3 regions of the Bradyrhizobium sp. 61 genome follow, and region 3 is predicted to be linked to each of the others. Evidence: predicted binding sites of a transcription regulator. Region 3 holds the regulator's gene; each other region holds the start of a gene.
The links. The regulator HrcA, encoded in region 3, represses chaperone genes, less so after heat shock. The targets are predictions, from matches to a motif close to GTTAGCACTCNCNNNNNGNGAGTGCTAAC.

Region 1 (7,745 bases), on a different contig from region 3:
GCCTCCCCGATGGCGGCCTCGTGATGTGCCACCCCGGCTTCGTCGACGATGTCCTCACCGGCCTCGATCCGATGACCGACGTCCGCGAACGCGAGCATGCTTATCTTTCAGGCGATGGGTTTGCGCGCCTGCTGGCCGACAGCGGCGTCACGCTGGGGTGAAACCGGCGGAAAGCAAGCCGCTGGGCAGCTTGTCGCATACCGAAATTTAATCCGGCCGGCACTGTTGGGGCCACAATGGAACCCTACATCTGCCTCGCGCTTGGTTTGAGCGAGGGAGACTGATCATGACGCCGCAGGAACGCCAGCTCGTCGACGAGCTTTTCGACCGGCTTTCGAAACTGGAAAATGCACCGCGGGATCCCGACGCGATCGCCGCGATCTCCGACGGGCTGCGCAAGGCGCCCGGCGCGGTCTACGCACTGGTGCAGACCACGCTATTGCAGGACGAAGCGCTGAAGCGTGCTCATAACCGCATCCAGGAGCTGGAAGCGGCCCATGCGCCCGAGCAGGCGCAGTCCGGCGGCTTCCTCGATACCATGCGCGACTCGCTGTTCGGCGGAGGCCCCTCGCGCGGCTCGGTTCCGAACGTGCCGCCGCGTGACGCGCGGCCGGTCTGGAACACCGGTCAGGCGATGCCGCAGGCGCAGCCCGGTTACGGCGCGCCGCCTCCTTATGGACAGGCCTACGGCCAAGGCCCAGGTCAAGGTCCCGGTCAAGCTCCGGGTCAGGGCTATGGCGCTCCGCCGATGGGCGGTGGCGGCGGCTCGTTCCTCGGCACCGCGGCGGCAGCCGCGGCCGGCGTCGTCGGCGGCTCGCTGCTGCTCTCCAGCATCCGCGGCATGATGGGCGGATCGCACCAGCAGGCCTTCGGCGACACCAACGCGCTCGGCGACCGCAGCGCTGGTGGAAGTCCCTGGGGCGGCAGCGACCAGTCCGGCGGCTCGCTCGCGCGCGATGCCGGTCTCAACGACATCGGCTCCAACCGCGACCGCGACGACGGTTCCCGCCAGGGCTTCACCGACCAGGCGTCGAACGACCGGGACAACAACAACAACGATCAGAACTACGACGACAACGACCACGACAACGGCAATATGGACGTAGCCGACGACGACAGCGACTTCGGCGGCGGAGACGATGGCGGCAGCGACTACGCGTGAGGCTGCCCGATCAGCGCGACAAACAAAAACGGCCGCCCGGAAGGCGGCCGTTTTCATGTCGAACGTCAGGCGCTCACATCACCACGACCTTGGTGCCGACATTGACGCGGCCATAGAGGTCGATGACGTCCTCGTTGCGCATGCGGATGCAGCCTGAGGAGACGTTGGTGCCGATGGTCCAGGGCTCGTTGGAGCCGTGGATGCGGTAGAGCGTCGAGCCCAGATACATCGCGCGCGCGCCGAGCGGGTTTTCCGGGCCGCCTTCCATGTGCCGCGGCAGGTCGGGCCGGCGCGCGATCATTTCCGCCGGCGGCGTCCAGTCCGGCCATTCGCGCTTGGCCGTGATCGACTTCACACCGGACCAGGTGAAGCCGGGACGGCCGACGCCGATGCCGTAGCGCATCGCCCGGCCGTTGCCCTCGACCAGATAGAGGAACTTGTTCGGCGTATCGACCACGATGGTGCCGGCAGTTTCCTTGCCGCTATAGTCGACGGATTGCTTCTCGAATCTCGGATCGAACGGACGCTGGCGCGGATCGACCGCCTCCTGCTGGAGACCTGCGCCTTGCTGATATCCACCCTGCATCTGCGGCTCGCCCATCGGTGGCAGGCGGCGCTGGTCGTAATAGCCGGGCTGCTGCTGATAAACCGGCTGCTGCGGCGCGTAGGCCGGGCCGCGGCCGGGACCGTCACCGAACAGGAACTCGATGAAGCCGCCGCCCATATTCGCATTGGAGGCGACACGCACCGGCGCCGGCTGCACCTGCGGCTGGTAGAGCACCGCGGGCGGATCGTTCGGCACACTATTGTCGAAGGCGCTGGCGCTGTTCGCGCCGGCAATGAAGGTGCAAGCGCTGCCGAGCAGCGCGACAGACATTTTCTTGAACATCGACGTACTCTGTACTGTTTCGTCTAGATCACATGCGTCGTGCAGAGCCGATGGCTGACCGGCGACCGCGACGTGGTCAATAAAGAGCAAAAGCCGCTTTGTTTGGTAAACGTATCAGCCGTTTCGATTCACCACGTCGCGAGCGAGGGTGCAATTTGGCGATCAGCGTTTATTTTCGATGAACGCCGCAGGCCCATGGTTAATCGCTTCTTTTCGCGCCGTCGCGTGCGGCCGCGCAACAGTTCCCGCTGTGAACCTCGTGTTAAATTGCTTCTGCCTACAAAGACGCGTGAGTGAGGTGGGGGGAGTTCCTGATGGCTATTCACCGCAAACGTTTTCGTGTCGAGGAGGCTATTGTCGGCGAGATGCCCAGCCCCGAAATGATTGAGGAGGCTGCGCCGATGCATAACGAGATCATGGCGGAGCTGCGTGCGATCCGCGCACAGATGGCGAAGGGCACCGTGCCCTTGTCCGGCAGCGCGGCCATGGCGGCGATCGACGCTTCCACTGCCCACGAGCTCTCTGAAGCTCGTACCATGCTCGATACCTACCGGGCACAGATCGAGCAGTGCGAGAAGCTGAAGGTCGAGCTCGACCTCATCCACGACGCCATCGATCGCACCAAGCGCGAGATCGCGACGCTGCACGGCAAGAGCTTCGACGGCGGCGAGATGGCCAAGGTCAATGGCGAGCTCGGCGCGGTCGTCGGCGGCACCGAGCAGGCGACCCAGCAGATCCTCGAAGCCGCCGAATCGATCGACCAGGCGGCCAGCGCGATGTCCAAGGTGCAATCGGCCGACCAGCAGAAGCGGCTCGCCGACGACATCCAGGAACGCGTCATCTCGATCTTCGAAGCCTGCAACTTCCAGGACCTGACCGGCCAGCGCATCAGCAAGGTCATGACCACGATGAAGTTCATCGAGCAGCACATCAATGCGATGATGGAGATCTGGGGCGGCGTCGACGCGATCAAGGCCCATGTGCCCGCGCCGGCCGACACCCGCAGCGAGGACGAAAAGCTCCTCAACGGCCCCAAGCTCGCCGGCGACGTCGGCCACGCCTCGCAGGACGACATCGACGCGTTGTTTGACTGATCGGGCGCGACATTACGGAAAAACAAAACGCCGGCGCTGAGCCGGCGTTTTTTTGTTTTGGAGCCATCCCCTCCACTGTCATCGCCCGGCCTTGACCGGGCGATCCAGTATTCCAGAGGCGGCGGTGATTGAGCCGAGAGGCCGCGGCGTACTGGATGCCCCGGTCCCGGCTCCGCCAAGGCTACGCCGAGGCCCAGACGAGCGCTCGGCTCGCCGAAGCTTCAGCGAAGGCGGCAAGCCGCGGCATGACGAAGGAGAGACTACGCCCGCGGCGCGCAGCGGACGTAGACCATGTTGCCGTAGCGGGTGGCGGCGTCCTTGTCGATGAAGCGGGTGATCAGGACGCGGCCGTCGAAGGAGACGATCTCGCGGTCCTGCTCGCCGGGGGTGGGACCCGCCGGCCCGATGTAGTTCTTGCCGCTGGGCGAGCCCTTCAGCCGCAGCTCCTGCGGCGTCGCCTGGTCGGCGAGATGCATGATCACGCCGCCGGAGGAACCGGCGGTGATCACGTAGGGATTCTTGCACTGCGCCCGGGCCGCGGCCTCGGTGCGGGCGCGGTCGGCCGGGTTCTGGAACGAGGCAAGACCCCAGCGGCCGACGATCTCGTCGGCGCGGATGCTCGCCGGCATTTCCGGGCCGGTGCCGGGCTCAGCCTCGGGCGGCGGCGAAGACGACGAGAACGACGGCAGGCTCATACCGCCGCCGCAGGCGCCAAGCAGCAGCGCCAGGCAGGAGGCGGCCGCCAGATTGGCAACCGTGCGTGCGTGAGCTGACCTGATCATGACATTCCCCCGAGCAAACCGTCCCCCAAATGAGACCCCGACCGCATCCCTCCTGCAGCCAAGCGCAAAACCGCTGTCGGAGCAATGACGTCCTTTATACGCCAGCGCGACCAATAAGTTTCTCCAGACACGATCCTATATCCGCCTCACCAATCGCTTAACCACCCTTGCTTGACAGGATCGCGGCCAAGCCATATTTCCGGGCGCACTATTAGCACTCGGAAAGCCCGATTGCTAAGCGCGCCGTTCGATCCTCGGCAAGAGGGTGGACGGACGCCGCCCCTACCCACTTCCATTCCTTCCGAAGCGAGCCTCCAAAGGGAAACGTCATGGCTAAATCCAAATTTCGTCCGCTGCATGACCGCGTCGTGGTCAAACGTATCGACGCCGAGGAAAAGACCAAGGGCGGCATCATCATTCCGGACACCGCCAAGGAAAAGCCGTCCCAGGGCGAGGTCGTCGCCGTCGGCCCCGGCGGCCGCGACGAGGCCGGCAAGCTGATCCCGATCGACCTCAAGGTCGGCGACCGCGTGCTGTTCGGCAAGTGGTCGGGCACCGAGGTCAAGATCGACAACGAAGAGCTCCTGATCATGAAGGAGTCGGACATCATGGGCGTCATGGCCTAAGGCCGTCAGCCTGAACAGCCGCTGAATGTCATGCCCGGATCGCGCGATCCGGGCATTCGGTCATTCCGCAAGCGGTAGACACGTCACGAAACACGAGGGATTGAAGAAATGGCTGCCAAAGACGTCAAGTTTTCCGGAGACGCGCGCGAACGCATGCTGCGCGGCGTCGACATTCTCGCCAACGCCGTCAAGGTGACGCTCGGTCCGAAGGGCCGCAACGTCGTCATCGAGAAGAGCTTCGGCGCACCCCGCATCACCAAGGACGGCGTCACCGTCGCCAAGGAGATCGAGCTCGAGGACAAGTTCGAGAACATGGGCGCGCAGATGCTGCGCGAAGTCGCCTCCAAGACCAACGACACCGCGGGCGACGGCACCACCACCGCGACCGTGCTGGCCCAGGCCATCGTGCGCGAAGGCGCCAAGGCGGTTGCCGCCGGCATGAACCCGATGGACCTCAAGCGCGGCATCGACACCGCGGTTACGGCTGTCATCAAGGACATCGAGAAGCGCGCCAAGCCGGTCGCCGCCTCCTCCGAGGTCGCCCAGGTCGGCACCATCTCGGCCAACGGCGATGCCGCCATCGGCAAGATGATCGCCCAGGCAATGCAGAAGGTCGGCAACGAGGGCGTCATCACCGTCGAGGAGAACAAGTCGCTCGACACCGAGGTCGACATCGTCGAGGGCATGAAGTTCGACCGCGGCTATCTGTCGCCCTACTTCGTCACCAACCCCGAGAAGATGACCGCCGAGCTCGAGGACGCCTACATCCTCCTGCACGAGAAGAAGCTGTCCGGCCTGCAGGCCATGCTGCCGGTGCTGGAAGCCGTGGTGCAGTCGGGCAAGCCGCTCGTCATCATCGCCGAGGACGTCGAGGGCGAGGCGCTGGCCACCCTGGTCGTCAACCGCCTGCGTGGCGGCCTGAAGGTCGCCGCCGTCAAGGCGCCGGGCTTCGGCGACCGCCGCAAGGCCATGCTCGAGGACCTCGCGATCCTCACCGGCGGCCAGCTCATCTCTGAGGACCTCGGCATGAAGCTCGAGAACGTCACGGTGAAGATGCTCGGTCGCGCCGGCAAGGTCGTGATCGACAAGGAGAACACCACGATCGTCAAGGGCGCCGGCAAGAAGCCGGAGATCGAGGCCCGCGTCGGCCAGATCAAGGCCCAGATCGAGGAAACCACCTCGGACTACGACCGTGAGAAGCTCCAGGAGCGCCTCGCCAAGCTCGCCGGCGGCGTCGCGGTGATCCGCGTCGGCGGCGCGACCGAGATCGAGGTCAAGGAGAAGAAGGACCGCGTCGAGGACGCGCTCAACGCCACCCGCGCCGCGGTGCAGGAAGGCATCGTCCCCGGCGGCGGCGTCGCGCTGCTGCGGGCCAAGAAGGCGGTGGGCCGTCTCACCAACGCCAATGCCGACGTCCAGGCCGGCATCAACATCGTGCTGAAGGCGCTGGAAGCCCCGATCCGTCAGATCTCCGAGAACGCGGGCGTGGAAGGCTCGATCGTGGTCGGCAAGATCCTGGAGAACAAGTCCGAGACCTTCGGCTTCGACGCCCAGAACGAGGACTATGTCGACATGGTCGAGAAGGGCATCATCGATCCCGCCAAGGTGGTCCGCACCGCGCTGCAGGACGCCTCGTCCGTGGCCGGCCTGCTGGTGACCACCGAGGCCATGGTCGCCGAAACGCCGAAGAAGGAAGCTCCGCCCGCCATGCCGGGCGGCGGCGGCATGGGCGGCTTCTAAGCCTCCGTTCCGTTACAATGTTGCGAAGGCCGCCTCCGGGCGGCCTTCTTTTTTGCCGACCCTGCCCCTTCTGCTTTCCAATTCAACCGGCGGCCAAAACCCACTACGGTGGCGCGCCGATTCGATTGCGCGAGGATTCATCGATGCGTGCGCTTCTGGTTTGTTCGACAGCCCTTTTGGCGGCCCTGCTTGCCGTCTCGCCCGATGTCGCATCGGCCCAGATGAAGCTGTCGCCGAAGGCCACGGCGCCGGGCGGGACGGAGACCCGCTATTTCACCTCGATCGACGGCCTGATGGACGGCAATGCCGACGTGATCCTGAAGGAGACGCGGCAGGGCAAGACGGTGACGGCGGCCGTGCTCGACGTCTGCTATCCCGTCGCAAAGAATTCCGACCGCAAGGACCGCTTCGTCGTCAATCTCCAGGTCGCGGGCCAGAACCTGACGGGCACGACGCAGAGCCTCGGCGAGAAGGCGCCCGTCACCGTCAAGCTGCTGCGCAAACAATCCGGCGACACGTTCGAGTTCCGCGGCCAGATCGCGATCGGCCAGGCCGTGACCGAGGTCACCTCGCCCGACAATTCCGATCTCAGCGAGAAGGAATTTCAGGACAACCAGACCTCCGACGACGGCATCACGCCGCAGCCGAAGGATTTCACCGACGTCTCTCCGGAAGCGATCGCGGTCAAGGTCAAGCTGGATGCGGCGACCGAGTTCCTGAAGAGCCTGAAGGGCCAGGACGTCGAGGTGACGCTGGCGAGCCTGACCGTCGGCTGCGACGCGCTGCGTGCCGGCGAGCAGACCATCAACATGTCGGTCGATCCGGAACGCGCCGGCGCGCTGCTGGCGAAGTTCAAGGCGATGCCCGGCGTCACCGCGGCGGGCTGGACCGCGGGCATGACCGAGATGGACCGCACCATCCGCTTTCCCGCGGCCGATTGGCGCGACGGCGACAAGATCAGCCGTGACAAGCTCGCCTCAGCCGTCGCCGGCGTGCTGAGCCGGACGCTTGCGGCAAAGCAGGTCTCGCACAGCTTCAACCCGGCCACCGGCAAGCTCAAGCTCGTCTTCAAGCGGCCGAACCAGGATTTTCCGGCACTCGAGCTCACCGACACGATCGAGGTTGCAGGCCTCATCTCGCCCGACAAGCCCGGCACGACCGACAAACTGATGCTGTGGATCGGCAGCCCCTCGACCACGACCGCCGATGAGAGCAGCGGCGCCAAGCTCAATCTCTCGGATGACGCTTCGGCCGACGAGGAGGGCGATCAGCCCGACGACAACGGCTCAGTCGAGGCCCTCGCGAAAGAGCTGAAAGGCCAGCGCTGGGACGCCGACAAGTCGGTGTGGAAGTAGACTCTCGTGCCCCGGACGCAGCGCAGCACGTCAGTGATGCGCTGCAGAGCCGGGGCCCAGAGGCCGCAAGCGAAGTCGCCGATCGAGTCTGGGTCCC
Region 2 (7,745 bases), on a different contig from region 3:
GCGGTCCCCTGCCCTTCGATCTGAAGGTGCCGGGCGCCGATTTCATCCTGGCGTTCCAGGCGCTGCCGATCGTGCTGGTCATGAGCGTGCTGACGACGCTCTTGTTCTATTGGCGCGTGCTGCCGCCGGTCGTGCGTGGCATGGCCTGGCTGCTGGAGCGGACGCTGGGCGTCGGCGGCGCGGTCGGGCTCTCGACCGCGGCCAACATCTTCCTCGGCATGGTCGAGGCGCCGCTGTTCGTGCGGCCGTATCTGGCGCAGATGACGCGCAGCGAATTGTTCCTGGTGATGACCGGCGGCATGGCCGGCATCGCCGGCACGGTGCTGGTGCTCTACGCGACGCTGCTGGCGCCGCTCATTCCCGATGCCGCCGCCCATTTCGTCATCGCCTCGGTGCTGGGTGCGCCGGCCGCGATCCTCGTCAGCCTGATCATGGTGCCGGAGACGTCAGACAAGCGCACCGGCGGCGCGCTGGAGGATCCCGAGATGGATGTCTCCGGCCCGATGGATGCGATCGTGAAGGGGACGAGCGCGGGGATCGAACTGCTGATCAACATCGTCGCCATGCTGCTGGTGCTGGTGGCGCTGGTCTATCTCGTCAATGCCATCCTCGGCCTGCTGCCAAACATCGGGGGCGCCGCGATCTCGTTGCAGCGCCTGCTGGGCCTCGTGATGGCGCCGGTGTGCTGGCTGATGGGATTGCCCTGGGACCAGGCGGTGACCGCCGGCAGCCTGATGGGCACCAAGACCGTGCTCAACGAGCTGATCGCCTATGTCGACTTCTCAAAACTGCCGCCCGATACGCTCGATCCGCGCTCGCGCCTGATCATGCTCTACGCAATGTGCGGCTTCGCCAATTTCGCCAGCCTCGGCATCATGATCGGCGGCTTAGGGGTGATGGCGCCGGAGCGGCGCGAGGAGATCAACGCGCTCGGGCTGAAGTCGATCGTGTCGGGGACGCTGACGACGTGTTTGATGGGCGCGGTGGTGGGGGTGTTGAGTTAGGCTCTCTCCACCGTCATTCCGGGGCGCCGCGAAGCGGCGAGCCCGGAATCCATCGGGCGTCAGCACATGCCGAGAAATGGATTCCGGGCTCGCGCTGCGCGCGCCCCGGAATGACATCAGGCCTTCAACTCCACCGTCCTGAACTCCGCCGGCAGGATCACCTCCAGCAGCTCCACGTCATCCGAATAATCCAGGATCATGTGCTTGATCTTCGGCGGCTGGGTCCAGGCGCTGCCTTCCTTCATCAAGGTCTCGCCCTGACCGTCCATGTAGGTCTTCACCCAGCCCTTGAGCACGTAGACCATCTGGAATTCGACGTCGTGGAAGTGCAGCTTCGACACCTCGTTCGGATCGCAGGGGCCTTGCAGGCGGATCACGTGGGCTTGCGCGAGGCCGTGGCTGGCTTCGGCGATGCCGAGGTCGCGATACTTGGCGTAGACGCGCAGGCCATCGGCCTTGAAGTCTTCCTCGCGGTGATGGCTGATGGCGATGCGCTGCTTGGGACGCGCGGGCTTTTTCGGAGCGGCCTTCGCCGGTGTCGTGCGCGCCTTCGCCTTCACCGCCTTGCGCGCCGAGGATCGTGCCACGGCCTTGGCTCCGCTCCGCTTCTTCACCGCGGCCTGGGCTGCACTGCGCGATTTTGTTTTCTTGGCCATGGGCCGCCTCCCTGTTGTTATAGGCGGAGGCTAGCACAGAACGAGATATCGTAGGGTGGGCAAAGCGAAAGCGTGCCCACCATTGCCAGATGCAATCGTGGAGAGATGGTAGGCACGGCGCGAGCGCGCCTTTGCCCACTCTACGATGCCGGCGCGCTGTTCAATGCAGCCGGAACACGCCATCCACGGCGCGCAGCTCGGCCGGCTTGATCAGCTTGGAATGCGCGACGGTCACCGAATGGAGCGGACCGTCGAGCTTCTCCTGCCAGAACGCCAGGAAATCCTTCAGCGCCGGAAATTTCGGAAACATGTCGTAGTTCTGCCAGACGTAGGTCTGGAGAAGCGAGGGATGATCGGGCATCCGATAGAGAATTTGCGCCGTCGTCAGCCCGTAACCCAAAAGCTGTTTCCGGAAATCTTCGGAAACGCCCCCACTCCGCAAGCCCATGCCAACCTCCTTTGCAGGAGCGCATTCAAGGGGCGGCTTGGTCGGTGTGCGCCTTACGAGCCACCCGGTACTGATGCGCTCACATGAGAGAAATGTGACGCAAACTGACAATCCATCTCAAGCCTAAAAGTTTAACAAGCTGTTGAAATTCAATGCTTTAGCAGCAGAGGCGGCTCCGTGCTAATACGGTCACCGGGCGGGTTAACGATGGTAAAGAGATTCTGGCACCCGGGCCTTCAGAGTGCCGATTTTTCTGCTAGAAGCCCTTGCCCCCGCAAAATTCCTGTCCTATTTCAGCCTCGCCTGTGCTAGCACTCGCTGGCACAGACTGCTAACGCCAAAAAATTCCCATACCGTGCAACTACTTAGGAGGACTGCATGAAATTCCGTCCGCTTCACGACCGCGTCGTGGTCAAGCGTATCGACGCAGAAGAGAAGACCGCCGGCGGCATCATCATCCCCGACACTGCCAAGGAAAAGCCCTCGCAGGGCGAAGTCGTCGCCGTCGGCCCCGGTGGCCGCGACGAAGCTGGCAAGCTGATCCCGATCGACCTGAAGGTCGGCGACCGCGTGCTGTTCGGCAAGTGGTCCGGCACTGAAGTCAAGATCGACAACGTCGACCTGCTGATCATGAAGGAAAGCGACATCATGGGCGTCCTCGACGTCCCCGCTTCCAAGAAGAAGGCGGCCTAAGAGCCCCCTCTCCCCACCAGCTAAACACCTAAGGAAAAATCCAGATGTCAGCTAAAGAAGTCAAATTCGGCGTCGATGCACGCGACAAGATGCTGCGTGGCGTCGACATCCTCGCCAACGCCGTCAAGGTGACGCTCGGCCCCAAGGGCCGCAACGTCGTCCTCGACAAGTCGTTCGGCGCTCCCCGCATCACCAAGGACGGCGTCACCGTCGCCAAGGAGATCGAGCTCGACGACAAGTTCGAGAACATGGGCGCGCAGATGGTGCGCGAAGTCGCCTCCAAGTCGGCTGACGCGGCCGGCGACGGCACCACCACCGCAACCGTGCTCGCGGCTGCGATCGTTCGTGAAGGCGCAAAGTCGGTTGCCGCCGGCATGAACCCGATGGACCTGAAGCGTGGTATCGACCTGGCCGTGGAAGCCGTGGTCGCCGACCTCGTCAAGAACTCCAAGAAGGTCACCTCGAACGACGAGATCGCCCAGGTCGGCACCATCTCGGCCAACGGCGATGCGGAGATCGGCAAGTTCCTCTCCGACGCCATGAAGAAGGTCGGCAACGAGGGTGTCATCACCGTCGAGGAAGCCAAGTCGCTCGAGACCGAGCTCGACGTCGTCGAGGGCATGCAGTTCGACCGCGGCTACATCTCGCCCTACTTCGTCACCAACGCCGACAAGATGCGCGTTGAGATGGACGACGCCTACATCCTCATCAACGAGAAGAAGCTCTCCTCGCTGAACGAGCTGCTGCCGCTGCTCGAGGCCGTGGTGCAGACCGGCAAGCCGCTGGTCATCGTCGCCGAGGACGTCGAAGGCGAAGCGCTTGCGACCCTCGTCGTGAACCGTCTGCGCGGTGGTCTGAAGGTCGCGGCCGTCAAGGCTCCGGGCTTCGGCGATCGCCGCAAGGCCATGCTGCAGGACATCGCGATCCTGACCGGCGGCCAGGCGATCTCGGAAGATCTCGGCATCAAGCTCGAGAACGTCACGCTCAACATGCTCGGTCGCGCCAAGAAGGTGATGATCGACAAGGAGAACACCACGATCGTCAACGGCGCCGGCAAGAAGGCCGACATCGAGGCGCGCGTGGCCCAGATCAAGGCGCAGATCGAGGAGACCACCTCGGACTACGACCGTGAGAAACTCCAGGAGCGTCTCGCCAAGCTCGCAGGCGGCGTCGCGGTGATCCGCGTCGGCGGCGCGACCGAGGTCGAGGTGAAGGAGCGCAAGGATCGCGTTGATGACGCGATGCATGCGACCCGCGCGGCGGTCGAGGAAGGCATCGTCCCGGGCGGCGGCGTCGCCCTGCTCCGTGCCTCCGAGCAGCTCAAGGGTCTGCGCACCAAGAACGACGACCAGAAGACCGGCGTCGAGATCGTGCGCAAGGCGCTGTCGGCTCCCGCTCGCCAGATCGCGATCAACGCCGGTGAAGACGGTTCGGTGATCGTCGGCAAGATCCTGGAGAACAAGACCTACGCTTACGGCTTCGACTCCCAGACCGGCGAGTACGTCAACCTGGTCACCAAGGGCATCATCGACCCGACCAAGGTGGTCCGTACCGCGATCCAGAACGCAGCCTCGGTTGCCGCGCTCCTGATCACCACGGAAGCCATGGTCGCCGAACTGCCCAAGAAGGGCGGCGCCGGTCCGGCGATGCCCCCGGGCGGCGGCATGGGCGGCATGGACTTCTAAGGTCCAACCACCTCAAGAACTACGAAACCCCGGCAGCGATGCCGGGGTTTTTGTTTTGGGCAAACTCTCTACCCCCGTCATTCCGGGGCGCGCGGAGCGCGAGCCCGGAATGACGGGGCCCCTCACCAGACCTTCCCCAGCCGCTCCATGTGCGGCTCGCCGTCTTCATCGAGCGACCAGAAGATCCGGGTCACCCGCCCGACGAGGTTGTCCATCGGAATGAAACCCATCGTTGCCATCACGCGGCTGTCGCTCGAGTTGTCGCGGTTGTCGCCCAGCACGAAGAAATGGCCGGGCGGCACGGTGTAGACATTGGTGTTGTCGTAGTAGCCGTTCTCGACGCAGTCGTAGGTGATGTAGGAATTGCCATTGGGCAGCGTCTCGCGCCAGCGCTTAACCTTGACGCTGCCATCCAGACCGCAGGCGGTGCCGGCGAGCCCGTTTGCGAGCGCGACGCGCGTCACCGGCCTGTCATTGAGGACAAGCTGTCCCTGCCGCATCTGGATGCGGTCGCCGGGCAGCCCGACCACGCGCTTGACGTAGTCGACCGAGGTGTCCTTTGGCGCGCGAAACACGACGACGTCACCGTGCTCGGGCTCGGCAGCAAAGACACGGCCCGAGATCCAGGACGGCGCGAAAGGGAAGGAATAGCGACCGTAGCCATAAGCATATTTGGCGGCAAAGACGTAGTCGCCGACCATCAGCGTCGGTGCCATCGAACCCGACGGGATGTTGAACGGCTGATACAGGAAGAAGCGAAACAGGAACGGCGGCGACCACAGCACCGGGATCAACAGGATCAGGACGACGATCGCTTTCCATTCCCGCGGCCGGGCCGTAGGGCGGATCGTTTGCTGAAGAGTGGTCATTCGCTTGCCATGATCGAGATTGTGGTCGTCACCGTGAGATTACGCAACCTTCGCGCGCGTGCAATACCCACGCATGGTTTTGGTCGCACGGGCGCGCGCACGCGTTCATCGCAAGCGTCGACAATGGAAATGTGAAGGGCCGCCCGTGGGCGGCCCTTCTGCTTCATGCGCTCTCGGGCGCCTTCAGGCGCACGAGCCGGGTCAGGAGGGCATCGAGGCCCTCGCCGTTGCCGGCATGGAGGTCGATGCGGCCGACCTTCTCGACCAGCCGCTCCAGCGACTCCAGCTCCTTGAGCCGCAGCAGCAGGGGGTTCTCCTCCATCAGGCGGGCGGTGTTCAGGAGCGAACGCGTCGCCGCGGTCTCCTCCTGCCGGCGGATCAGGTTCGCCTTCGCGACCCGCTCCGCCTCCACCACCTTGTTCACCAGCTCTCGGATCTCGCCGGGCAGGATCACGTCCTTGACGCCGAGCTCGGTCACCTCCACGCCGGACTCCGCGACGCGTGCCCGCACATAGTCGCGCAGCTCCGCATCCAGCGCCGCCTTCGCAGACAGCACCTCGTCCAGCGTCCGGCCCGCCACCGCCTCGCGGATCGCGAACTGCACCAGGCGGTACAGCCACGCATCCACGTCGGGCACGGTCGCAACCGTGCGCTCGGGATCGACGATCCTGCGGAACGCCGTCAGCGTCACCCGCAGCGCGATGCGATCCTTGGTCAGCATCTCCTGCGCGGTGATCTCGACCGCCTGGGGCCGCAGGTCGAGGCGCTTCACCTCGATCTTGCGGCCGACGGTCCAGAAGGCGTGCCGGCCGGGCGCAAGCCGCTCCACGAGCCGGCCCTCGACATAGAGCAGGCCCGCCTCGTGGTTCTCGACCACCGCTTCCATCACGACGGTCGAGCGGTTGCGCTCGATCATGGTCAGGTGCCGCGCGCCAACCCGGGGATCGGCGGACACATCGATGCGCTCGACATCGATGCGGGTCGCGACCTTCCAGTAGACGCGCACCTGCCAGGGCGTCATCAGATGCACGGGCCGACCGTCGAGGCTGACGATGGCGATCTCGTCCGCCTTGGTCTCGATCGCCTCGAACAGCTCAGCGGCGAGATCAGGCCGCGCGGCCTTCAGCACCGCGTAGCGATCCGCGGAGAATTCGCTGCGCACCACGTCGAGCACCTCGGCCTTCAGCTCGTGCAGGGGATCGAACAGGCGATGCTTGCCGGGCGCGAGCACACGCACGAGCTGTCCGTTGCGCGTGAGCAACGCGCGCTCGCCATCCTTCACCGTCACGTTCAGCATCAGCAAATGCCAGGTCTCTTTAGATGTCATGGCACGCCTCCTTCGTTTGTGCCCGGCCGGATGCCGGACAACAGGTTTCGTTCGCAAAGGACGTGAGGACGCGGACGACGCTTCCCGGGAAATCGGCGGGCCGGGGCTTGAGCTTGCGCGATGACGGGCGCACGCGCGCGATCGCTCGACGCGTGTCGAGCGGTCATGCGGAGCCACCCGGCATCAGCGCAAGCGGTATCGACCCGCGGCGCAAAGCCGGTCTCACAGTGTCTAGGTTCGGACGGAATGCCTTTCGGCAAAACGGCCGGACTGCGACTGAAGCGCGCGTCCGGTCCTCGTCAGAGGTATCAGCTTTTCAGGCTGAAACGGAGCGCTGGAGCGGGATTCGAACCCGCGACAGGATGAGTAACAGTCATCTGCTCTACCAAACTGAGCTATCCTTTGTGCAAGAGACCGGAATCGAACCGATGCCTTCGGGTGTTCAGCCCGACGCTCTCCATGAGCTACGTCCTGCGTTTGCCCTTCATTCGGCGGAACACGAAACCGCAGAGCGGCCCGCGCCAGTCGGGATATCAGAGAGCCCGAACCCATGGCCTAGCGAAGGAGGGCGCTAATAGACGAAGCACGTTCGGGTTGCAAGGGGGAAAGCCAAGATTTTTCGTCACGCACTCCGCACTGTGACGCGATGATCACAATGCTATGTGACGTCAACCGCGCGACGTTTCCTGAAAACACGCCCTCACCCAGTCGATCGTGACACGCGTCGCGGGATCGCGCTTGAGATGGTTCTGCACCAGCAGCCAGGCGTCGCGCCGCTTCGGCAGCAGCGTGGCGCGCAGGCGGCGATCGCCGAGCAAGTCCGCGCAAACATACTCCGGCAACACGCCGGCGGCCCGATGCGCGCGGATCAGGTTACGGATGACGCGAACGTTGTCGGTGACGCAGCGCGCACGGGCTTGCTTCATGCGCAGGAATTGCATCTCGGGAATGGCACCGAGTTCGTCCGGATAGGCGCACAGCACCGGCTCGCCCTCGGTCGCAACAGGCTCGAAATAGTAAATGCGGATCTCGCCGAGCCTGGAGATCGCGAAGTCACCCTTGT
Region 3 (7,745 bases):
TCTCTACGCCGCGCCGGACCCGGCCGGCTTCCGCGCCTTCTCCGGCCGCTACCGCACCAAATGCGGCGCCGAGCCGATCCGCACCGCGACGCTCGCCTATGACGCGGTCGCCCTCGTCGCCGCGCTCGCGCGCACGCAGGGCCCGACGCGCTTCTCGCCGGATGTGCTCACCAACCCTTCCGGTTTCGCCGGCATCGACGGCCTGTTCCGCTTCCGCGCCGATGGCACCAACGAGCGCGGCCTCGCCGTGATGAAGGTGACGACGGGTGGTGGCGTGGCGGTCGCGGGCTCGCCGAAGAGCTTTGGGGCGTAACTGCCGTAGGGTGGGCAAAGGCGCTTCGCGCCGTGCCCACCATCTGCCTGCAAATGCTGTGAAAATGGTGGGCACGCTTCCGCTTTGCCCACCCGACGGCAGCTCGCTACGCGGCGAGATCCGCGACCACGGCGTCCAGCACCGGGAATCCGCTGCTCGTGACCCGCAGCCGTCCCGTCGCATCGACGATGATCGCACCCTCCTCGCGCAACAGCGCGATGCGCTTGGGATCAAGCGGGCGGCCCGACAGCGCGCTGTAGCGTTCGGGGTCGATGCCCTCGGCGAGGCGAAGTCCCATCAGCAAAAATTCGTCGGCGCGCTCCTCGCTGTTGAGGAGATCGTCGGTGACGTTGCCGTGGCCGTTGGTCTCGACGCGCATCAGCCAGGCCTCGGGACGCTTCTCGGTGGCGGTGGCGTGCCTGATACCGTCGATGTCGAGGCGGCCATGGGCACCGGGGCCGATGCCGGCATATTCATCGCCGCGCCAGTACACCAGATTGTGCCGGCACTCGGCGTCGCGCCGCGCGTGATTTGAAATCTCGTAGGCGGGCAGGCCGAGCTTGTCGCAGGTCTCCTGCGTCACGTCGTAGAGCGCGCGCGCGACCGCTTCGTCCGGCGTCTTCAATTTGCCGGCCTGGTGCAGGCCGAAGAACGGCGTGCCTTCCTCGATCGTCAATTGATAGAGCGACAGATGCTCGGCCGCTTCATCGATCGCGAGGCGCAGCTCGTCGGCCCACATCGCCGGCGTCTGGTCGGGGCGGGCGTAGATCAGGTCGAACGAATAACGGTCGAACGAGCGGCGCGCGATGGCGACGGCATCGAGCGCCTCGCGGGCGTTGTGCATGCGGCCCAGCGCTTTCAGCGAGGCATCGTCGAGGGCCTGCACGCCGAGCGAGACGCGGTTGACGCCGGCGGCGCGATAGCCGGCAAAGCGCGTGGCCTCGACGCTGGTCGGGTTTGCTTCCAGCGTCACTTCGACATCGCTGGCGACGTGCCAATGCTTGCCGATGCCATCGAGCACCGCGCCGACGGTTGCGGGCTGCATCAGCGACGGCGTGCCGCCGCCGAGGAAGATCGAGGTGACTTCACGCCCGGGCGCACGCTGTGCGGTCGTTTCGATTTCACGCGCGAAAGCTGAAGCGAAGCGCGTCTCGTCGATCGCGGCGTGGCGGACGTGGCTGTTGAAGTCGCAATAGGGGCACTTCGACAGGCAGAACGGCCAGTGCACATAGACGCCGAAAGCTTGCTTAGCGCGGCTCAAGGCAGATCTCCGCCAGTTTCACGAAGGCGCGGGCGCGATGCGACAGGCCGAGGCCGAGCGGCGGCAGGCCGTGCTTCTCGATGCTGGTCATCTCGCCGAACGTGCGATCGTGGCCATTGGGCAGGAACATCGGATCATAACCGAAGCCGGCCGTGCCGCGCGGCGGCCAGACCAAGCTGCCGTCGACGCGCGCCTCGACCTCTTCGAGATGATCGTCGGGCCAGGCGACGCAGAGCGCGGATACGAAATGCGCGGTGCGCTTGTCGGACGTGGTGGCGCCGCGCTCCTGCAACAGGCGCTCGATCTGCGCCATCGCCGCGGCAAAATTCTTGGCTGGACCGGCCCAGCGCGCGCTGTAGATGCCGGGCGCGCCATCGAGCGCGTCGACCACGATGCCGGAATCGTCGGCGAAGGCGGGAAGCTTGGTCGCCTGCGCCGCCGCGATCGCCTTGATCGCGGCGTTGCTGCGGAAATCGTTGCCGGTCTCGTCGGGCTCGGGCAGGCCGAGCTCACCGGCCGACACCGCCTCGATGCCGCAAGGCGCGAGCAGCTCCTTCATCTCGGCGAGCTTGCCGGGATTGTGGGTCGCGATGACGAGCTTTCCAGTGATTCGGCGGTGCATGGGCTTATTGACTACGCGACGGCCAGTTTCTGCAAGTCCACGAGCCGCGCGATACCCTTCTGGGCCAGCGCCATCAGCGCGAGGAATTCGTCCTGTGTGAACGGTTCGCGTTCCGCGGTGCCCTGCACCTCGATGATGCGGCCATCGCCGGTCAGGACGAAATTGGCGTCGGTCTGGGCTTCCGAATCCTCGGCATAGTCGAGGTCGAGCACGGGCGTGCCGTTGTAGATGCCGCAGGAGATCGCGGCGACGTTGTCGCGCAGCACCTTGGCCTTGATCATGTTGCGCGCCTTCATCCAGTTGATGCAATCGGCGAGCGCGACCCAGGCGCCGGTGATCGAGGCCGTGCGCGTGCCGCCGTCGGCCTGGAGCACGTCGCAATCGACCGTGATCTGGCGCTCACCGAGCGCTTCGAGATCGACGATGGTACGAAGCGAGCGGCCGATCAGGCGCTGAATCTCGACGGTACGGCCGCTTTGCTTGCCCGCGGAGGCCTCGCGGCGGGTGCGTTCGGAGGTCGCGCGCGGCAGCATGCCGTATTCGGCGGTGACCCAGCCGCGGCCCTGGCCCTTCAGCCACGGCGGCAGGCGGTCTTCCAGCGTGGCGGTGACCAGCACATGGGTGTCGCCGAATTTCACCAGGCAGGAGCCTTCCGCATATTTGACCACGCCGCGCTCCAGCGTCACGGGGCGCAATTCGTCGGGCGCACGGCGGCTTGGCCGCATGGGAAATCCTCCAAAACTCTCGGAAAAGGGCTATTCGCGGTGCTTGTAGGTGGGGTGAGGGTGGGCGGCAAGGCTTTTTCACCCCGGGTTTTCCACCCCGCAAACGCCACGCTTGTCAGAACCCTCCGGGATGGACAAATTATAAGCGTCTGAGAGGAGTTACCGTCCGTGGCCCATCACGATCCGATCCATCTGATCGCGCCGCGCGCAGGCCTCGCCCAGCTCAACGAGCGTTCCCGCGACATCTTTCGTCAAATTGTCGAAAGCTATCTCGCGACCGGTGAGCCGGTCGGCTCGCGCAATATTTCGCGGCTGATCGCGATGCCGCTGTCGCCGGCCTCGGTCCGCAACGTCATGGCCGACCTGGAACAGCTCGGCCTGATCTACGCGCCCCACACCTCTGCCGGCCGCTTGCCGACGGAACTCGGCCTGCGCTTCTTCGTCGACGCCCTGATGCAGGTCGGCGACCTCAATGACGCCGAGCGGCAGTCGATCCAGAGCCAGTTGACGTCGGTGGGTCACGCCCAATCGGTCGAGGCGGCGCTGTCGGAGGCGCTGACGCGGCTGTCCGGTCTCACCCGCGCCGCAGCGGTCGTGTTGACCCCGAAATCCAATGCGCGGCTGAAACACATCGAATTCGTCCGGCTGGAACCCGAAAAGGCGCTGGTGATCCTGGTCGGCGAGGACGGTCAGGTCGAAAACCGCGTGTTGTCGCTGCCGCCAGGAGTTCCCTCCTCGGCGCTCACGGAAGCCGGTAATTTCCTCAATGCGCGGATTCGCGGCCGCACGCTGGCCGAGGCGCGGCTCGAGCTCGAAACCGCGCTCGGCGAAGCCCGCGCCGAGCTCGACCAACTGACGCAGAAGGTGATTTCGGCCGGCATTGCGAGCTGGTCCGGCGGCGAGAACGAGGACCGCCAGCTGATCGTTCGCGGCCACGCCAATCTGCTCGAGGATCTGCACGCGCTGGAGGATCTCGAGCGCGTTCGCCTGCTGTTCGACGATCTCGAGACCAAGCGCGGCGTGATCGACCTTCTGGGGCGCGCCGAGACCGCCGAGGGCGTGCGGATCTTCATCGGCTCGGAGAACAAACTGTTTTCCTTGTCAGGCTCCTCCACCATCATCTCGCCCTATCGGGATGCCGCCGGCCATATCGTCGGCGTTTTGGGCGTGATCGGGCCGACGCGGCTGAATTATGCCCGCGTAATCCCGACCGTGGACTACGCCGCGCGCATCGTCAGCCGCCTCCTGGGGGGCTGATCGGCGTTTCCTCCGATCACGGGCGCTTGATTTTCGTGAGCTTAGGCACGATATCCGGGCCAACAATCCCTTGAGACGAGTTCGAGAAGAGAGCCGATGACCGATCGAGACCGGCAGCCCGACGACACGACCCCACCGACCGACGAGCCGGTGGTGTCAAAACCCTACATCATGCCCGACGATCCGGAGCCCGGCTCGGTCGAGCTGTTGCAGAAGGAAGCCGCCGAGGCGCGCGACCGCATGCTGCGGACGCTGGCCGAGATGGAAAATCTGCGCAAGCGCACCACCAAGGAAGTCGCCGATGCCCGCCTCTACGGCATCACCGGCTTCGCCCGCGACGTGCTCGACATCGCCGACAATCTCCAGCGTGCGCTCGATGCCGTTCCGGCCGAGGCCCGTGCCGCGGCCGACCCGGGCCTGACCTCGCTGATCGAGGGCGTCGAGCTCACCGAGCGCTCGCTGCTCAACGCGCTGGAAAAGCACGGCGTGAAGAAGTTCGATCCGCAGGGCCAGAAGTTCGACCCGAACTTCCAGCAGGCGATGTACGAGGTGCCGGATGCGTCGGTGCCTGCGGGCACCGTCGTGCAGGTCATGCAGGCCGGCTACACCATCGGCGAGCGCGTGCTGCGCCCGGCGCTGGTCGGTGTCGCCAAGGGCGGCACCAAGGCTGCACCGGCTGCGAACAGCAACGAAGTGAACTGAGCGGCGCACTGGTTGATCCTCATGGTGAGGAGGCGCGTCAGCGCCGTCTCGAACCATGCAGGCCCGGCTGTTGCAGCTCGGCCTTCATCCTTCGAGACGCGTGCTAAGGAGCACGCTCCTCAGGATGAGGGTTTGGCAGCTTTTCGCGCCGCTTACGCGCTCACCGCGATATCCGCGGACTGAATCCGCTTCACGCCGGCCTTGGCCATGTCGGCCCAGGCTTTTGCGAGCGAACCCTGCGTGTCGATGCCGCGGCAGGCGTCCTCCACCACATAGACCTCGAAGCCCGCCTTGCGCGCATCGAGCGCGGTCCAGGCGACGCAGAAGTCTGTCGCGAGGCCGGCGACGAAGACGCGCTTGATCTTGCGGCCCTTCAGGTAACCGGCGAGGCCCGTCGAGGTCTTGCCGTCGGCTTCCAGGAAGGCCGAATAGCTGTCGACGTCCTTGTGAAAACCCTTGCGGATGATGAGCTCGGCATGCGGGATCGCAAGGTCCTTCGACAGCGCGGCGCCATCGGTGCCCTGCACGCAATGGTCGGGCCACAGCACCTGCTTGCCGTAAGGAAGATCGACGGTCTCGAACGGCTTCTTGCCGGAATGCACTGACGCAAACGAGATGTGGCCCGGCGTGTGCCAGTCCTGGGTCATCACCACGTTCGCAAACGCTTTCGCCATCTTGTTGATGACCGGAACGACCTGCTCGCCTTCCTTAACGGCGAGGCTGCCGCCGGGCAGGAAGCAGTTTTGCACGTCGATCACGAGCAGCGCGGAGGCATCGTCCGGCTTGATCGATGCGGCCGCAAGGAGCGCGGTTGGAGCAAGGGCTACGAGAGCGCTTGTCCCAAGCGCCGCGAGGATTTGTCGTCGATCAAGCATCGTTCGCCTCCCTCCAGGATGATCCAATGGAAGGAAGCCTAGTTCCGTTCGTATACGAACAGAAGCCCGAAAATGCAGCCGGTTCTGTCCAGCGCTTGGGCTAACCCTTGGACTAACCCTTGAGACTAACCCTTGGGCTGGATGCCGTCGCGCACGGCGCGGAAGCGGGTGAAGGCGGCCGACCACTGGTCGCGCGGGGCGCTGGCGATGATGCGCAGCGAGGCGCCGCCGCTCGAGAAGCGGATCCACTGCACCACGGTCACGGGCGTCTTGTCCTTGCCGCTGACGCCGTCGATCCGGGTCTCGAAACCCTGCTGGCCGTTGATGCGGATCGGCTCGGACATGGTGACGCGCGACTCGCGCACGCCGGGGATCTGGAGCGCGGCCTCCTGGGCGAAGCGGGCGCGGTCGTCGGCCTGCTGCGGGGTGGCGCCGATCAGGCCGAGGATCATGAACGGCTTGGATTCATAGCCCGAGCTCTCATTGCCGTCGGCCAGGATGATGCTGGAGCCCGGCGCCAGGGTGCGGATGTCCTTGAAGTCGGCGAGATCGGTGATCTTGAACGGCATCAGCCCGATCTGCTCTTCGGCCGAGACCTGCTTGCGGGTGACGGCGCTCGCAAACATCTGCCGCACCGCCTCGTCGGTGTAGATCTTGGTCGCGTTCTCCGGGATCTGCACCGCGACATAGCCGGAGAAGCCGGCGCCCGGCACGATCATCGAGTAGCGCTTCACCGGCGTCTCGCCGGCCTTGCCGCTTTCCGTGGTGAAATAGGCAAGACCCGCGGGGGTCTCGAGCTTGTCCTGCTTGACGCCGGGGGTGCCGGCGGGATTGGAATTGAAGGCGCTCACGACCTCGCCATAGGCCGCCGGCGGCAGCTCGGTGATCAGCACCTTGACGTTGCCATCCTCGCTCTCGAAGCCCGGAAACGTCTTGGCCGTGCTCAGGCCGACCAGCGGCACCATGCCGAGGCGCAAGCCGGGCGGGAAAACGGCATCGGCCGCAAGGGCCGGAAGCGCCGTGGCGACGAGGACGGCGAGCGCTGCGAGGGGGCGAATGAGCTTCATGGGCACTCTGATTGGTTCACATTGAGGCCGTTCGATGGTCGGCCATTGGGCCGCTTTGTCGCGCAAAGCCGCCTTGATGGCGGCGGTCCGGCCGCCCGCCTTTTAACGGGTTTGGCCCGCCGGTAACAGGGCGGGGCAGATCACGGTGGCGGGGGCCGGCTGACGCCTGAACCTGTTAATAATTCCTCACCCGCAAGGGCGGTTGAGCCCGGATATGATCTTCCAAAACCCAATGTTTTCATGGCCGAAACTTGCGTTCGGTCCTTGCGGGCCCCTCCCCCCCTCCTATATGAGCGTCAACCATCGCAATATCGCGGATGTTTGATCTTAGGGGGTTTGGAGCGGGTGCCTCTTGGGCCCAGCCAACCTGCCGCAAAAACAAGGATATCAGGACCATGGGAAAGGTCATTGGGATCGACCTCGGCACCACGAATTCGTGCGTCGCCGTGATGGATGGCAAGAACGCCAAAGTCATCGAGAATTCCGAAGGCATGCGCACGACGCCTTCGATCGTCGCCGTGACGGACGACGGTGAGCGCCTCGTCGGCCAGCCTGCCAAGCGCCAGGCCGTTACCAATCCCGAGCGTACGTTCTTCGCAGTGAAGCGCCTCATCGGCCGCCGCTACGACGACCCGATGGTCGAGAAGGACAAGAAGCTCGTTCCGTACAAGATCGTGAAGGCTTCCAACGGCGACGCCTGGGTCGAGGCCGACGGCCAGACCTACTCGCCCTCGCAGGTGTCTGCGTTCATCCTGCAGAAGATGAAGGAGACCGCGGAAGCCCATCTCGGCCAGAAGGTCGACCAGGCCGTCATCACCGTTCCCGCTTACTTCAACGACGCCCAGCGCCAGGCGACCAAGGACGCCGGCAAGATCGCGGGCCTTGAAGTGCTGCGCATCATCAACGAGCCGACCGCGGCCGCG

Region 1: a site for HrcA is predicted at 4,138-4,166, ahead of IVB46_RS27720 (co-chaperone GroES). Genes of this name have one in related genera too.
Region 2: a site for HrcA is predicted at 2,416-2,444, ahead of IVB46_RS03365 (co-chaperone GroES). Genes of this name have one in related genera too.

What each region holds. Positions count from the first base shown of each region.
Region 1 covers NZ_JADPIU010000072.1:72,885-80,629, forward strand. Annotated here, with positions in the region: gene IVB46_RS27695 (ChbG/HpnK family deacetylase) at 1-161, shown strand, start outside; gene IVB46_RS27700 (DUF2076 domain-containing protein) at 287-1,162, shown strand; gene IVB46_RS27705 (L,D-transpeptidase) at 1,236-2,051, opposite strand; gene IVB46_RS27710 (protein phosphatase CheZ) at 2,366-3,145, shown strand; gene IVB46_RS27715 (hypothetical protein) at 3,406-3,927, opposite strand; gene IVB46_RS27720 (co-chaperone GroES) at 4,257-4,553, shown strand; gene groL (chaperonin GroEL) at 4,662-6,293, shown strand; gene IVB46_RS27730 (hypothetical protein) at 6,437-7,648, shown strand.
Region 2 covers NZ_JADPIU010000008.1:127,532-135,276, forward strand. Annotated here, with positions in the region: gene IVB46_RS03350 (nucleoside transporter C-terminal domain-containing protein) at 1-1,004, shown strand, start outside; gene IVB46_RS03355 (cupin domain-containing protein) at 1,121-1,660, opposite strand; gene IVB46_RS03360 (usg protein) at 1,821-2,108, opposite strand; gene IVB46_RS03365 (co-chaperone GroES) at 2,487-2,801, shown strand; gene groL (chaperonin GroEL) at 2,846-4,486, shown strand; gene lepB (signal peptidase I) at 4,609-5,355, opposite strand; gene IVB46_RS03380 (slipin family protein) at 5,519-6,682, opposite strand; tRNA gene IVB46_RS03385 (tRNA-Asn) at 7,018-7,083, opposite strand; tRNA gene IVB46_RS03390 (tRNA-Phe) at 7,088-7,157, opposite strand; gene IVB46_RS03395 (LysR family transcriptional regulator) at 7,351-7,745, opposite strand, start outside.
Region 3 covers NZ_JADPIU010000082.1:233,960-241,704, reverse strand. Annotated here, with positions in the region: gene IVB46_RS32020 (penicillin-binding protein activator) at 1-313, shown strand, start outside; gene hemW (radical SAM family heme chaperone HemW) at 420-1,574, opposite strand; gene rdgB (RdgB/HAM1 family non-canonical purine NTP pyrophosphatase) at 1,561-2,196, opposite strand; gene rph (ribonuclease PH) at 2,208-2,921, opposite strand; gene hrcA (heat-inducible transcriptional repressor HrcA) at 3,090-4,178, shown strand; gene grpE (nucleotide exchange factor GrpE) at 4,275-4,880, shown strand; gene pncA (bifunctional nicotinamidase/pyrazinamidase) at 5,033-5,755, opposite strand; gene IVB46_RS31985 (hypothetical protein) at 5,881-6,822, opposite strand; gene dnaK (molecular chaperone DnaK) at 7,218-7,745, shown strand, end outside.